3 regions of the Parabacteroides sp. AF19-14 genome follow, and region 3 is predicted to be linked to each of the others. Evidence: riboswitches for the same ligand, from Rfam matches in the RefSeq annotation. Region 3 holds a riboswitch; each other region holds the start of a gene.

Evidence for each region. Region 3 has a riboswitch for cobalamin ahead of DWX33_RS00330 (sirohydrochlorin cobaltochelatase). Riboswitches for the same ligand answer to the same signal wherever they lie in the genome.
Region 1: another riboswitch for cobalamin. It lies ahead of DWX33_RS08240 (TonB-dependent siderophore receptor); the one in region 3 lies ahead of DWX33_RS00330 (sirohydrochlorin cobaltochelatase).
Region 2: another riboswitch for cobalamin. It lies ahead of accC (acetyl-CoA carboxylase biotin carboxylase subunit); the one in region 3 lies ahead of DWX33_RS00330 (sirohydrochlorin cobaltochelatase).

What each region holds. Positions count from the first base shown of each region.
Region 1 covers NZ_QTMJ01000006.1:114,599-119,708, forward strand. Annotated here, with positions in the region: gene DWX33_RS08230 (ABC transporter substrate-binding protein) at 1-152, opposite strand, end outside; gene DWX33_RS08235 (DUF5074 domain-containing protein) at 152-1,516, opposite strand; gene DWX33_RS08240 (TonB-dependent siderophore receptor) at 1,537-3,540, opposite strand; cobalamin riboswitch at 3,578-3,783, opposite strand; gene DWX33_RS08245 (putative transporter) at 3,893-5,110, opposite strand, start outside.
Region 2 covers NZ_QTMJ01000006.1:121,553-126,662, forward strand. Annotated here, with positions in the region: gene DWX33_RS08250 (acyl-CoA carboxylase subunit beta) at 1-850, opposite strand, end outside; gene DWX33_RS08255 (biotin/lipoyl-containing protein) at 843-1,367, opposite strand; gene accC (acetyl-CoA carboxylase biotin carboxylase subunit) at 1,380-2,891, opposite strand; cobalamin riboswitch at 2,977-3,178, opposite strand; gene DWX33_RS08265 (sugar O-acetyltransferase) at 3,668-4,261, shown strand; gene DWX33_RS08270 (HAD family phosphatase) at 4,254-4,871, shown strand; gene DWX33_RS08275 (TerB family tellurite resistance protein) at 4,962-5,110, shown strand, end outside.
Region 3 covers NZ_QTMJ01000001.1:77,772-82,881, forward strand. Annotated here, with positions in the region: gene DWX33_RS00325 (TonB-dependent siderophore receptor) at 1-1,791, opposite strand, end outside; gene DWX33_RS00330 (sirohydrochlorin cobaltochelatase) at 1,939-2,856, opposite strand; cobalamin riboswitch at 2,984-3,181, opposite strand; gene aspT (aspartate-alanine antiporter) at 3,268-4,965, shown strand; gene DWX33_RS00340 (bifunctional aspartate transaminase/aspartate 4-decarboxylase) at 4,978-5,110, shown strand, end outside.

The DNA.
Region 1 (5,110 bases), on a different contig from region 3:
ACCATTATATAGGTATCAAAGCGCTGAACCGTGAAACCTTGGGCATATTGAATACTATCAGAGGAAAGAGCTTCCTTGGAAGAAGTTTGCTTTCCGGATGGCGTACATGCCACCATCCAGAAAGCGAACCCTAAGAGAATCAGTAATCGCATTAGATATTATCTTTTTGAGCGAGGACTACTTTCATGGGATTTAAACCGGCCTCAAACTTCTTGAACAATTTACCGTCACCTCCGAAACAATAGATATCGCCATTATTCTTATAATCAGACTCTGCGACATAGACATTTCCACCCACGGCACTGATTGAATAAGGGGATTGTATTGAGGTTCCATCTGTAATAAAGCTCGTTCCCGCAGATTGGCTCTTTGTATCAAATGTTAAAAATGCAGGGCTAGACATTCCCCATTGCGCATAGAACAGAAATAGCTTGCCATCCTCATAGGCCATCTCCGTTGCGTTTGGACAATTCGTAAGGGAAGTAACCTCATAAGTCTCCGTATTTATCTTTTGTACCGTATTGGGTATATCCGCATAGTTACCCATAGAAACCACATATACATTTCCTTGCTCATCCGCCTGTATCCGTGTGGGATTCAATACTACATCCAACTTCTTTATCTCTGTAAAAGTAGACAGATCAACCACTGATACCGTTTTATCATACCCAACCTCGGTACTGTAATCCATACCTCCGGAGTTTGAGACAAACAATTTATTAGAAGATACCGCCAATTGTTCCGGATTCCGTCCGACCTTTACTTTCGCCTCAACCTCCAAGGATGCGGTATCCAAACGAGCGACATATCCATTATAATAGCTAATATAGACTTTTCCACCCTCTGATACCATATAACGGGGCTGCCCCTCTGTCTTGACTTGCTTAATGGATTTTGCCTTCAGATCTGTCACTTCTATCGTAGACTCTCCATATACCGCGATATACATCTTATCGCCATACACGATCATATCCTGTGCCGTATCTCCCAGCCCCCTGCCATTTTGAGCCAAGAAATAATCGGGGACAACCTCATCCTTTTCTATGTCGTACATATATAAAGAAGAGTTGTTATTTCCCATATTGCCCGAATTCAAGAAATATAAAGCCATGAAAGAACTATCCTTCACAAAATCAATAACTCTTACGGAAGCATAAACAGAAGACTCACCTTCCGCATTTGCGGCTATAACTAATAAATAGCCTATATTTACGACATCCGTAATAGCATATGAATGTGTTCCAACTTCTACCTCCGCAATTTTCATATCTTTAGCGGTTCCATCAGAGGAACCATAAATCACGTACTTTGTTACATTGTCAACAGAAGACGGAGCTGTCCAATTTAAGGTTCCGCTAACTTTTAAAGCTTCCGGATTCTCATCCGTAAAACTGACATTAGTTACAGATACATTTGGTATGTTCAGTGAAGGCTCATTGTCATCATCACAGCTGACAAACGAGAAAGACATCAATGCACACAAGGCAGAGACACAAACTAAATTCTTCTTTTTCATTACTTTACTTTTATAGTTTACTAATAGGATAAACAAATACTTAAACGCCAAGAACGGCCCGGCATGGGATAATACTGAATAACATCATAATTCACGTTCGCAAGATTTAACAATTCACCTTGCAAACGCAAACCGAAATATCGAAAACGAAAATCTCGATTTATAGAAATACTCTGTTCTATATAAGAATCAATCCTGTTCCGATCTATATTTTGCGGCAATGCATAACGATCACCAACCGCAGTCAGTATATAAGAGACATTTACCCATGGATTTTCCAAGGTTACGGAAACCGTGCCAGAATGACGAGGTGTATAAGGAATCTGATCCTTATAATTCTTAGCTTCCGGATCTGTCACATCAACCGCGTATTGAAAAGAATAAGTGGAAGCCAAAAGCAAGCTCATTCGTAAGGGCAATCGGAATTGTGTAGATAAATTTACATCTACCCCTTTAATATCCACTTCGCCCATATTCATCATCTTCCAAACATACATGGTAGGTAAAGCCACGATCTTATCTTTCACCGTATTATAATATCCATCCGCCGAAATACTGAAATGCCGCAGCCAATCCCCACAGGAAGAACTCCATGTTACCCCTACATTATATTGGGAAGTTTCTTCCGGTTTCAAATTTGTATTTCCCATACGGAGGTAATACAAGTCCGTAAATGTAGGAACCCGGAATATATCTTTGTAAGAGGCACGTATCCGCAAAGTACTTTCCGAGAATGGCCGCCAAGACAAACTTACAGCCGGGGATAAACGCCTCTTATCATCCGGTTTTTCCCCTTGCTCCACTTTATCAGTGATATATGTTCCCAATAAACTAGCGGTAGCCGTGAATCGACTGTTCTTATATTGCACCGCTAGTACTGATTGAGAGGCCATTCGCTTTGGATTAGGGCCGTTCACAAAATTATTGTCCAGCATAGAGCGAGTTAAATCCGTAGTCAACGTCGCCGATACATACTTTATAGGAGTATACAGCAAACCTACAGAGCCATAATACTCATTCTGTGTATTCAAATCGACTTGTTCGCCCGCAGCATATTTATCATTTATATCTAAATAACGAGTAAAAGCATAATTATACTTAGCCATGGCCCGTAGCGTAAATTTCTCATTAAGAACATTCTTATACCCCGATTGCACGAAAAAGTTATTATCCCATAATCGTTCAGAAGTGTTCTTGTTATATAAATTAACAGAACCGGGAAGCCCCCGCTCCGAATCAAAATAGTACGCCTTAAAGGAAAGTTCGCCTCCCCTTCCAAAATCGCCGAATAGATTACCTTCCAAATGGAAAGAATGGATATCGCTATTTCTTCGCTTCTCTCTCGTTTCCAATTCCCCATTAATTAATGTATAGGGATATTGTCCATCCGCACGCACGAAATCACCATGTAAGGATGCGCTCCAACGCTTTCCTAATTTTTGATCATAATGCAGCACAGGATTAAAAAGCCCGAAGGAACCTCCCTTAACCTTAAGATAAGTATGAAACGATTTGTCTTTAAACGTGGGCTTTCCGGTTTGTATATTCAAGGCGCCTGCCGAAGCATACACCCTTGCCGTTTGGAAAATGTCATCCGACTGCCCGATTGACAAGGAAACCATCTCCACATTATCCAACGAGAAACGGCTGATATCGACTTGCCCGCTTTGCGCGTCCGTAATCGTCACCCCATCGTAACTGACGGCGGTATGCTTCGCTCCCAAGCTACGTACCGAGACCGTTTTCAATCCTCCGATCCCCCCATAATCCTGTACCGTAACTCCCGAGAAGCGTTTCACGGCCTCGGATAGGTCTTGTACTCCCAAGCGATCGATTCCCGCCCGGTCCATAATTTGCAAAGGCGTACCTTCACGGGTGACCGACGGACGTACCTTCTCCACCACTTCCACCCCGGAAAGCTCGTGATAGGCCGTCGTATCGATCTGTTGACCGTAAGCGACACCCAAAGAGAATAACCATGCGCTAAAAACGCATAGGCATCTTATAAGATATAAATCTCGCATAGCAACATTTAGATTTACCAACGTCTTCACCCGAAACGTCGCATAACAAAATCATGGCAGGTTTTCTGGCTCGTCCACCCTCTGTCGGCTACCTTCCCGCCTATCCGATAGGCAGTGGCAACAAGATTTGCCGGGGCTCCAAGGACTTACAGCTACGGGTACAGCTCCGGACTCGCACCGGATTCCCTTTTACTGATTATTATCGGAATCGATAACATCTACACCTTGATTGGCCGCAAAGATACATGTTTACTTTTTGATTAGCAACAAAAAAGCCCCCCGGCGAATCACTTCGGCGGAAGGCTAGGGAGTTTACACTTTTCTAAACATTACTAACAACAAAATATTTATTCTATGTATAAAAGAATAATATCATTAACTGTGCGGTCAACACACGCAAAAACATGGTCAATGGATAAACCGTCGCATATCCAACCGCCGGCGCATCATTTCCTGCCGCCATATTGGAATAGGCTAACGCAGGAGGATCGGTCGTACTTCCCGCAATCAATCCCATCAACGTAAAATAATTCAGTTTATAAAAATACCTTCCCACACAACCGATAATCAGTAGAGGCAATAACGTTATTATAAAACCATAACCGATCCAAGCTACACCACCCTTATTGACTATCGTATCGACAAAACCTTCACCCGCACTCAATCCCACGCAGGCGAGAAACAACGTGATTCCTAATTCCCTCAATAGTAAATTAGAACTTTGCGTGGTATAAGTAACCAATTTATAACGATAACCGAACCGGCTTATCAATATCGCAACGATCAACGGACCTCCCGCTAATCCTAATTTCACCGGTTGAGGAATACCCGGAAAACTAATAGGAAGACTTCCCACGATAATACCCAAAACTATACCAACAAAAATAGTCACCAAATTAGGTTCATTCAAGCGTTTCATTGAATTACCCAGCGTCTCGGCAACTTTCTCCACCGCCAATTCACTACCGACCACTGTCACCCGGTCGCCTATTTGCAAGACCAGATTAGGAGTAGCTACCAACTCCAGCCCCGCACGATTGATCCGAGTCACGTTAATTCCATGTAAACGGCGTAACTGCAAAGCCCCTAATTGCTTACCGTTGATTTCAGACCGGGTAACCAAAATACGCCGGCTGATAAACTGGCTTTCCGCCGGAATCCATTGCTTACGATCCATCTGTATTTCTTGACCGATAAAAGTCTTTATCGCCTCCACGTCATGCTCTGCGGTAATAACAAAAATCTTATCATCTCCATTCAATACCGTGTTCCCCGCCACGATCTCTATCCGATTCGTATCGTTACGTAAAATACGGGAAATAACAAATTCACGGTGTTCCAACAATTTAGATAGCTCACTTACGCTACGACCAAAAATCGCCGGATTCTTCACCACCAAAGAGATAGGTACAGCCTCTCCTCCCGATTCCGTATCCGTCTCTTCTTCCAATTGTTCCGTCTCCTTCGCAAAAGAGATACGGAAAACATAACGGATAAAAATCATCGACAAGATAATGCCGATCACACCTAACGGATAGGCAACCGCATATCCTAAAGCGATCGTTTCATC
Region 2 (5,110 bases), on a different contig from region 3:
CATAAGGGACATTAGGATCTTCCGGAATCACATGCTGCAACGACTCTTCTACCCGACGCACATCGTCAGCACAAGCTATAACTGGAGCGTCTTCCATATTATTAGAAGGCAGGAAACTCAGAAGTTCCCGGATACTCATCAAAGTCTCCTCTTCCGTATCACACACAAAATGTGCGACCCCGCTTTTTCCGCTATGTACCTGCGCCCCGCCCAGCTCTTCCTTATCGATCACCTCGTGAGTCACCGCCTTTACGACATCCGGCCCCGTGATAAACATATGACTTTGCTCTTTGACCATAAAAATAAAATCGGTCAAAGCCGGGGAATAACAAGCGCCCCCCGCACAAGGCCCCAAAATAGCCGATAATTGGGGAACGACTCCCGAGGCCATCGTATTTTGGTAAAAGATAGAAGCATAACCAGCCAAGCTATTCACCCCTTCTTGAATCCGGGCACCCCCCGAGTCATTCAAGGCGATGATCGGCGCTCCGTTCTTTAAGGCTAATTGTTGCACTTTCACGATCTTAGCGGCATTCGTGGCACTCAAGGTCCCACCGTATGCGGTAAAATCATAAGCGTAAACAAATACCAAACGACCATCGATCTTTCCATAACCACTTACCATTCCATCACCGGGAATCTTATTCTTATCCATCCCGAAGTTTGTACACCGATGCACCACGAATTTATCCAGCTCATTGAAAGTCCCTTTATCCAACAGCATCTCGATTCGTTCACGGGCGGTCATACGCCCGCAAGCATGTTGTTTCTCAATGCGATTCAATCCTCCTCCCAACGAGGCCTCTTTATTCAAAGCCTCAAAATCTTTATATAATTGCTCGTTATTCATATGAATCATCTTTTAATAGGTCTAAAGTCATAAGCACTTGATTGTTATCAACGGAATCTCCCTCGGATACCAATATATCTTTTACCACGCATGCTGAGCTTACCTTATAGTTACTCTGCATCTTCATCGCCTCAAGTACGACCACGGTATCCCCCGTTTCCAAGCGATCTCCTTTCCGCACAGGTATTTTCACGACTTTACCCGGCATCGGGGCGACAATCTTGTCATCTTGCTTCTCTTCCGCACTTTTACGCATACGCAAATATTTCTTTTGGGTATCTACGATATCCACATGATAGGAACGGTAGAACATATTCACGTCATAACTCCGATGATCTTCTCCGGAGATGATCTCCGCGTTAAATGAGTTCCCATCGTGCAAGACAGAACAACTGCCGTTCTCCGTCATCACGATATCCACATCATACGGCTTCCCGTCGATAGAAAGCCGGACTTTATTCCCTTCTTTACTGACCAATGTCACATCGGCCACACGATTTCCGATATGTATTTCCATAACCAATACCCGTTAAATCCGTAAGACACCTTTTTGTAAACCAAACTCCCGCCAACGGCTGATAGGACGTGTATCCACCAATTGGGTAGAAGTATTTTCCTCTAAATTCATCAAATAATCCATATAAGCGGCGATCATGGCGATATTCTCGATTTCCTCGTTATTACCGTTAGACCGTTGTAGCATCCGGGCATTCTTAGCGATAAATAATGTATTATATTCCCCTTTCACGAAATCAGGATTATGCATGATACGTTTCAAATAACTGAGGTTCGTCTTTAAGCCCGTGATTTTATATTCATATAGAACCCGGCGCATACGCTCGATCGCATACGCACGTGTCGTTGCCCATACGATTAATTTACCGATCATAGGGTCATAATAGACCGGAATCTCATACCCTTCATATACATAGCTATCGATACGTACCCCGATACCATTCGGTTCCGTTAATTGCCGGATAATACCCGGGGAAGGCATGAAATTATTTTCCGTATCCTCCGCACAGATCCGGCACTCGATGGCATGTCCTCGTTGGAAAAGATCTTCTTGACGAAGATGCAAAACCTCATTATTGGCGATACGGATTTGTTCCTTTACCAAATCCACCCCTACCACTTCTTCCGTGATAGGATGCTCTACTTGTAGCCGGGTATTCATTTCCAAAAAATAAAAATGGCGGTCCTTATCTACAAGGAACTCTATCGTTCCCGCTCCGGAATAATGAACCGCTTTAGCCGCAGCCACAGCCTTTTCCCCCATTTCTTTACGTAAGTCCGCTGTTAGGAATGGAGACGGGCTTTCCTCTACTATTTTCTGGTTACGACGTTGAACCGAACATTCCCGGTCAAATAGATGAATGACATTACCATGGTTATCTCCCAATATCTGGAATTCTATATGATGCGGCTCCTCTACGAATTTCTCTATATATACCGTATCATCACCAAATGAGGACAACGATTCTGAACGAGCCGTATGATAAGCCTCGACAACCTCGCCCTTCTCATGTATCAGGCGCATCCCTTTTCCTCCACCTCCCATAGAAGCTTTCAGCATAACAGGGAAACCAATTTCTTCGCAAACCCGAAGCGCTTCTTCCGCACTTTGCAACGGTTGCTCCGTACCGGGAACCACAGGAACCTCTGCGGCGATCATGCGTTTGCGTGCGGCGATCTTATCTCCCATCGCTTCCATCGTCTCCGCTGACGGGCCGATAAATATCAATCCTTCTTGCTTACAACAGCGTGCGAAGTCCGCGTTCTCCGACAAGAAACCATAACCGGGATGTATCGCATCGGCATGGTGCCGTTTCGCCGCAGCGATCAGATTGTCTATATTCAAATAACTTTCCTTGGAAGCCGCCGGGCCTATCAAGGCTGCCTCATCCGCATACATTACATGCCGAGCGGTACGATCGGTCTCCGAATATACGGCAACAGTGCGAATCCCCATCTCCTTACATGAGCGCATCACACGGATAGCGATCTCACCTCGATTCGCAACAAGCACTTTACGGATCATGTCGCCACGAGGACATAAATTCTCCATAAATCATTAACTATTGATTCTTATTCTTTTCGTACTGCTTTCCTAATCCCTCGAGCAAAAACAGCCTTTAATGAATGGCAGGTCTTCTGACTGACTCCCATCTTGAGGCCTTCCCGGTCGCTAGAACCAGTGGCGATAGTGTTGTTTCAAGATGTTCTTCGGAGCTTCACAGCAGCGGGACTGTCCGGGATTCACACCCGATTCCCTTTTAATCCACATACCCGAATGGTATATGCGGAACCGATTCGGGGGCAAAGATAGTATTTTTTATTTAACTATCCACTTCAGCCAGGCCGGAATATACGGAATACACGGATCCCAAGTAAAATTCCGTACAATAAGCTCACAAGAGAAGCTTATGCATAAAGCATTAAAAATCAAAATTAAAAAAACAGGATAATCTTTCTGCGAAAACACATACATGTTTTTGAAAAAAGTCGTACGTGTTTTCTGGAAAGGTCGTACGTGTTTTCCTGAATCCTTCCACCGAAAACAATAGCGCATGCTAAAATTTACAAGAAGCTCCACTTAAATGAGATGTTAAATGAAAAAGCCTTACTTTTTGTAGAGTCAACAGGCAAGTACAGTTTTTATACATTTCGTTTGTTCGTGTTCTCAGCTATTTTGTGTAACTTTGCGTATGCTTGAAGGCATATCAATTTGAAGCTGCCTATTCTTGCTTGCGTTACCTTGTCGTAATAATTGGCTCAAATAAAGAATAAGACTCTACAATGAGATGAATTGAACACATGAAAACTGAATATCAAAAATGTATGGATGAGGAGCCTTTCGACGGCTCATCGCCCGAAATAACGGAAATGACTGTCCGTAACAAAAGGCTACTACACCAACTCAGAGAAACGGATTATGCCGACAATGAGGCAAAGCAGCGCATCTATCGGCAGATGTTCGGAAGTATCGGCAAGGATGTTTACATCGACATAGACTTCCGATGCGAGTATGGGAAAAACATCTATTTCGGGAACAAGGTGATCGTGAACATGAACTGTACGTTCCTCGATAATAACAATATCATTATCGGTAACAACGTGATGATAGCCCCCGATGTGAAAATATATACCGCAACTCATTCCGTTCACCTTGCGGAAAGGATGCCGGAAAGGACACATCCCGGAGCGTCCATCTGCGACACAATTGCCCGACCTGTCCTTATAGAAGATGGTGTATGGATAGGAGGCGGCTCTACAATCCTTCCGGGTGTGACTGTCGGCCAAAACTCTGTCATCGGAGCAGGCAGTGTTGTCGTGAAAGATATTCCTGCCAATTCCATAGCTGTCGGCAATCCTTGCCGTGTAATTAAAAATATCGAAGATAATGATTAAAAACCTCATTTTTGATTTTGGCAAGGTCCTCGTAAATCACGATTTGCAACCCTTGCTTGAACGACATTTCGGGGATGATGAAGTGTCACTAATCGGTTTTCACAAAATTCTATCAGATCCGAAATTTATAAACATGTGCGACCGTGGAATAATCCCGTTTGATAAAATGATTGACGGAGCGATAAAAAGGTATCCTGAATATAGTGATGCCTTCACGTTTTTCAAAGATAATTATCTAGAAGAGATAACAGGAGAGATTGAAGGTATGCGTGTACTTCTAAAAAAGTTAAAGCAATCTGGATTCAAACTATATGGGTTGACGAACTGGAGCGACACAATCTACCGGGTCATGGAGAAATTCGACATATTCCGGTTACTTGACGGTATGGTAATATCATGTGAGGAACACTTCATCAAGCCAGAAAAGGAAATTTATCTTCGCCTTCGTGACAAATATGGCCTTAAACCGTCGGAATGTTTGTTTACGGATGACAGAATGGTGAATGTGTTGGGTGCAAAGGCGATTGGAATGGAAGCTGTATTGTTCACAACACCCAAAGAATATATTTTTGAAATAGAGCGAATTTGCGGTATCAAAATTGAACAATGATGAATACCAGAAATTGCAACAGCCGGAGATGCGTTTAGAGAATAGCGAATATCGCACCATTGATTAACGACAAATAAAACAAAGAAGAATATGGGTATCGGAAAATGGATAGGCGGTGTCTTGGGGTTTATGGCATTCGGACCACTGGGCGCTTTAGCCGGTATTATATTAGGCTCTTTCTTTGAGGAAGAGGCAAACATGACGGGACAGCCCTTCGGTGGCAGAACCAATTACGATGA
Region 3 (5,110 bases):
ACTGTTCATCTTCCGGATATAGAACAAGCTGGCATTGGCGCTTAATATATTGTTCAATTGATATTTAAGCCCCACCTCGGCTTGGTATCCTTTCTCCGGCTTAAATACTTCCTCATTGCGAGCAGGCTCGAAACGATTTCCATCACCTCCTACATAAATGACGTTATCTTGATAGAACGTACGGATCGGCTTGAAGAAAGAGGCGAAAGACGCATAAATGGATGTATTCGGATGGGGCAGATAGACCGCTCCGAAACGATAAGTCAACGCCTTATTCTTTATCATATTGAAGCTTGAATGCTCCTCATACTCACGTCGTCCGGTAGGAGTTGTAGCGCTGGCGGACATATAACGGAAAAAGTCGTAACGTAGAGCGGCTAATACCTTCCATTGCTCGTTGAACTCAACCATATCTTGAAGATAAAGGCTGTTGGAATAATGATGCGTAACCGTCGCTTTCGAGAATTTACTGGTCATATATCCCATGCTATGCGGATCATAAACGGATACATGCGAATAAAGGCCGGGACCCTGAACATCATCCCCTAAATTATAGCCCGAATAGCTGGTACGATTCAAGGCGACGAAAGAGTAACCTCCCATATACGTATGCTTTATCTCACCCGTCTTGAATTTACCGCTCAACTCGAGCGTATTGGCGACAGTCTTGGAGATATGGGAGAAGCGAAGCGGGAAAGAAAGATATACGCTGTCCAAACAGATATATTTTTTCTGGCCGTTTTTCATATAATAATGATCATAGATCGGATCATCACTTTCGAGATAGTCGAGGGCTTCCGTCCCAAAATAGTTGATATCGTCGTTATTGTAAGAAAGGCGATCTGTTAGTTTCGCACCGTTCCAAAAAGTATGTGTGTACTGCGTCGATATGTTCCAAGCGTGATTCTTCATAAAGTCGGACTCGTTATTGTAGCGAGCCTCACGGTCAAGTCCCGGTAGCATATCATTTTTATGGAGATATAACTGTCCTGTTTGCGCATTATATACATCATTTGCCATTAAATCGGGAAGACCAATCTCCGTTCCATAGAAGTCGCGGTTAAAACCTCCACGAACATCTAATAGGTCACGTTCCGTCATTTTAGCTTGCAATGCCAGATAACCGGAAAAGCGACGGTTGCCATTATCACGCCAGCCCTCTTGATCGGAAAAGTTGACATTGGCGTAATAATTGACCGGACCGACCAATTTACCGCCCATGCCAAGCGTCGCCTCTTTATTCTCGTAACTACCGTAGGCCAATCGGGCGTTAACGCTCTGTTTCTCTGACGGGGATTTACGAACGATATTCAAGGTTCCACCTACGGCTGAATGTCCGTAAAGTACAGAAGCCGGTCCCTTTAATAATTCAATAGACTCGATACAGGATAGATCGGGTACGGGATAAGAGTTGTTTATTGCCGAACGTTCATCGCGGATACCGTCTATCATCATGATAGAATGATCGAAACCACGGATCGACAATTGTTGAAATGCGCCATAAGATGTTTGGAATCGTACGCCCGGCATAAAGCGTACCGCATCTTGGATATTACGGATACCTCTCAACTCCAAACTACTCGCCGTAATGCTATTAATTGAAATAGGAAGATATTTCATAGGTACGTCCAACTTCGTGATTTGTGGACGTGGCTTGCGTGCGGCGGTCGCTACGACTTCTTGAATATTGAATGTCGTATCGGCGAAATTCGTGTACTCATTCTTGTGTTGTGCCTGCATCGTACTGATACATAAGGCTGTCAACGGTAAGATTGTCAAAACTCTTTTCATATATTTAGCATTATAACTGTTTATTGTATGCATGTGAAATCCCTTTCGAAAGAAATTCCATTTTCCTTCGAATGAAAATTTAGTTTCTTTCGGAAGGAATTACTTTTTCTTCCGAAAGGAATAAAAAACATTGTGTAGTGAACTTTTTTAGTCCTTCTCTACCGCATAAGCTTTCTTCTTATCAACGATATCGATCATCTTATGTTTAGCCATGAAACGGGCATGTTCGATGAAGATCTTCTGGATATCCGGATTCTGTCCCAGACCTTCCATAAATACGCTTACCTCGTAGCCTTTCTTTTCCAATTCCTCTTTCCAATCACCGGCGATATCGTTTTTCGCATGGTCTCCGGCAACAAACATAAATGGCATCAACAAGACTTTCTTCGTTCCATTGGCCTTTACTTGGGCTACCATCGTATCAAAAGTAGGATAGCCCTCGATGGTTCCTACGGAATAATCCTTGAATCCCTTCTCCTTCAACATATAATCCAACATAGCATATTGGGCCGTCGCCGGTGTATAAGTGCCATGGCCTACCAATAAAGTAGCGCCTTCTTTCGCCCCATTTTTTATGATAGCGGCGATTACCGCCTCATAATCCTCCGGTGTATACAATAAAGGATTACCGATACGAATCTCCTTGAAAGAAGATTTCATGGTGGCAACATCCTTACGTAAGGATTCCATCTCGATACCTTCGATTATATTCGTGGATTGGATCAAGACATGTGTATAACCATCAGTCTTTAATTTTTCCAAGGCCTCGATCGGGTTCAGTTTCTCTACGCCACGAGCTTTTAAGCGGCGCATTACAATGCGAGAAGTCCATGCCTCACGCAACTCAACATCTTTGAAAGCTTCTTTCGCTTTTTGATTGATCGCGTCGATTGTCAAGGCACGGGTATCATCATGGGTTGTTCCAAAATGTACCATCAATAAAGCGGCCTTATCGCCCGGTTGTAAAGAGGCGAATAAATCGGATGCTACAAAATTCTCGCCATCGTGCGCACGACAAACTAGGCTGATGACCAGCAAGAAGAAAGATAGTAAGTGTTTCCTCATCATATGAATATATTAATAATTAGATTACATATCAATCCCACGGAGACAACGTATTATTACGTCTCCAACATCTTTTAGATATAGGTGATATTTCTATCCTCTTAATTACTCCTGACCCCGGGAGGAATTAATCATTACTTCGCTTGGCAGGTTTCCTGACTGGCTCGGAAAGCAACCTTCCCATCTTTCTTAAGACAGTGGCATAGCAGAACGCTTTCCTTTTCAAGAGCTTCACAGTAGCGGGCACTGTTCCGGATTCTAACCGGATTCCCTTTTATAGAGTTGTCGGTAGACAAACTCTATCACCTAAGCGGTCGCAAATTTATATAAATAATCCCGAAAAGTAACAACATCTTTCAAAGAATCCCTGTTCCAATAGCATCTTTTTTGTTTAACATCAAATAAATAGATATGGAATGGATAACTAATTTACTTCAACATTATCCGGAGCTAGCTGTTTTCATAACCTTAGCTCTCGGTTTCTGGATTGGCAAGTTTAAGATAAAGAAGTTCACGCTGGGAACGGTTACCAGCGTATTATTGGTCGGTGTATTGATCGGGCAATTAAAAATCGATATAAGCGGACCGTTAAAGTCCGTCTTTTTCTTGATGTTCCTCTTCGCTGTAGGATATAGCGTTGGGCCACAGTTCTTCCGGGGATTGAAAAAGGAAGGTCTTCCTCAAATGCTTTTCGCCGCCGTCATGTGTATATTTTGTTTGATCGCTCCTTTTTTGTTAGCGAAACTTATGGGATATAACGCAGGCGAGGCCGCAGGATTATTGGCGGGCTCCCAGACGATGTCGGCAGTATTAGGAGTTGCCGAAGATACGATCGGACAGATGAATATTAGCGATACGGATAAAAGTGCTATGGTAAATGTAATGCCCGTGGCCTATGCGGTAACTTATATTTTCGGTACGGCAGGATCCGCATGGTTAGTGAGTGATATCGGGCCACGTCTTTTAGGAGGACTCGACTACGTGAAAAAAGCGTGTAAAGAGCTAGAGGCTAAAATGGGAAATAACGACGAGAGCGAGCAACCGGGCTTTATGCCTGCCGCCCGTCCGGTAACTTTCCGGGCCTATAAGATTAGTAATGAATGGTTCAAGGATGGCAAAAGCGTAAAGCAGTTGGAGGTGTATTTAGACCAATTGGGACGGCATTTGTTCGTGGAGCGTGTCCGTATTAATAATGTAGTAACCGATGTTAAACCGGATTTGGTTTTACATACCGGAAATGAGGTTGTCCTAAGCGGTCGCCGGGAATTCGTGATCGGAGAGGAGAACTGGATTGGCGACGAGGTCAATGACATTGAATTGCTCGATTTTCCGGCAGAGACGTTACCCGTACTAGTGATCCATAAGGAATACGTGGGGAAAAAGATCTGCTATTTACGCAATCAATCGTTCATGCATGGTGTTAGCATCAAGTCCGTAAGGCGTGCGGGTATCAATATCCCGGTCTTGGCCGCTACGGTGATAGATTCCGGTGATATGCTGGAATTGGTAGGCATGAAATCAGAGGTAAATAAAGCGGCGACGGCTTTAGGATATCCCGATCGCCCAACCAATCAGACCGATTTGATTTTCGTGGGTATCGGTATTTTCTTAGGGGGAATTTTAGGTTCGCTCGCGATTCATTTCGGGGGTGTCCCGATTAGCCTAAGTACGAGTGGAGGTGCTTTGATAGCCGGGCTCGTCTTTGGATGGCTTCGTTCTAAGCATCCGACCTTCGGGCGTATTCCGGAGCCTTCCGTCTGGATATTAAATAATTTGGGATTGAATATGTTTATCGCCGTAGTCGGTATCACGGCGGGTCCCAGTTTCGTGACCGGATTGAAGGAAGTCGGTATAAGTTTATTTATTATCGGTGCTTTAGCGACATCTATCCCGCTTATCATCGGTATTCTGATGGGACGTTACGTTTTTAAGTTCCACCCGGCTATTACTTTAGGTTGTACGGCGGGTTCACGTACGACAACTGCCGCATTAGGAGCGGTGGAAGATGCCGTAGGAAGTGAGACTCCAGCCTTAGGCTATACCGTTACCTATGCGGTGGGTAATACTTTATTAATCATCTGGGGTGTCGTTATTGTGCTAATCATGTAATATATATAATGTATGGACAAGAAGAAAATACATGTCACGAGAGAATATGAGAAAAAGATGTCGGAGATTAGCCCTTTCGAGCTAAAGAACATCTTGATAGAGTTAGCGGATGAGAGCGCTCGTAAAAGTACGCACATCATGCTGA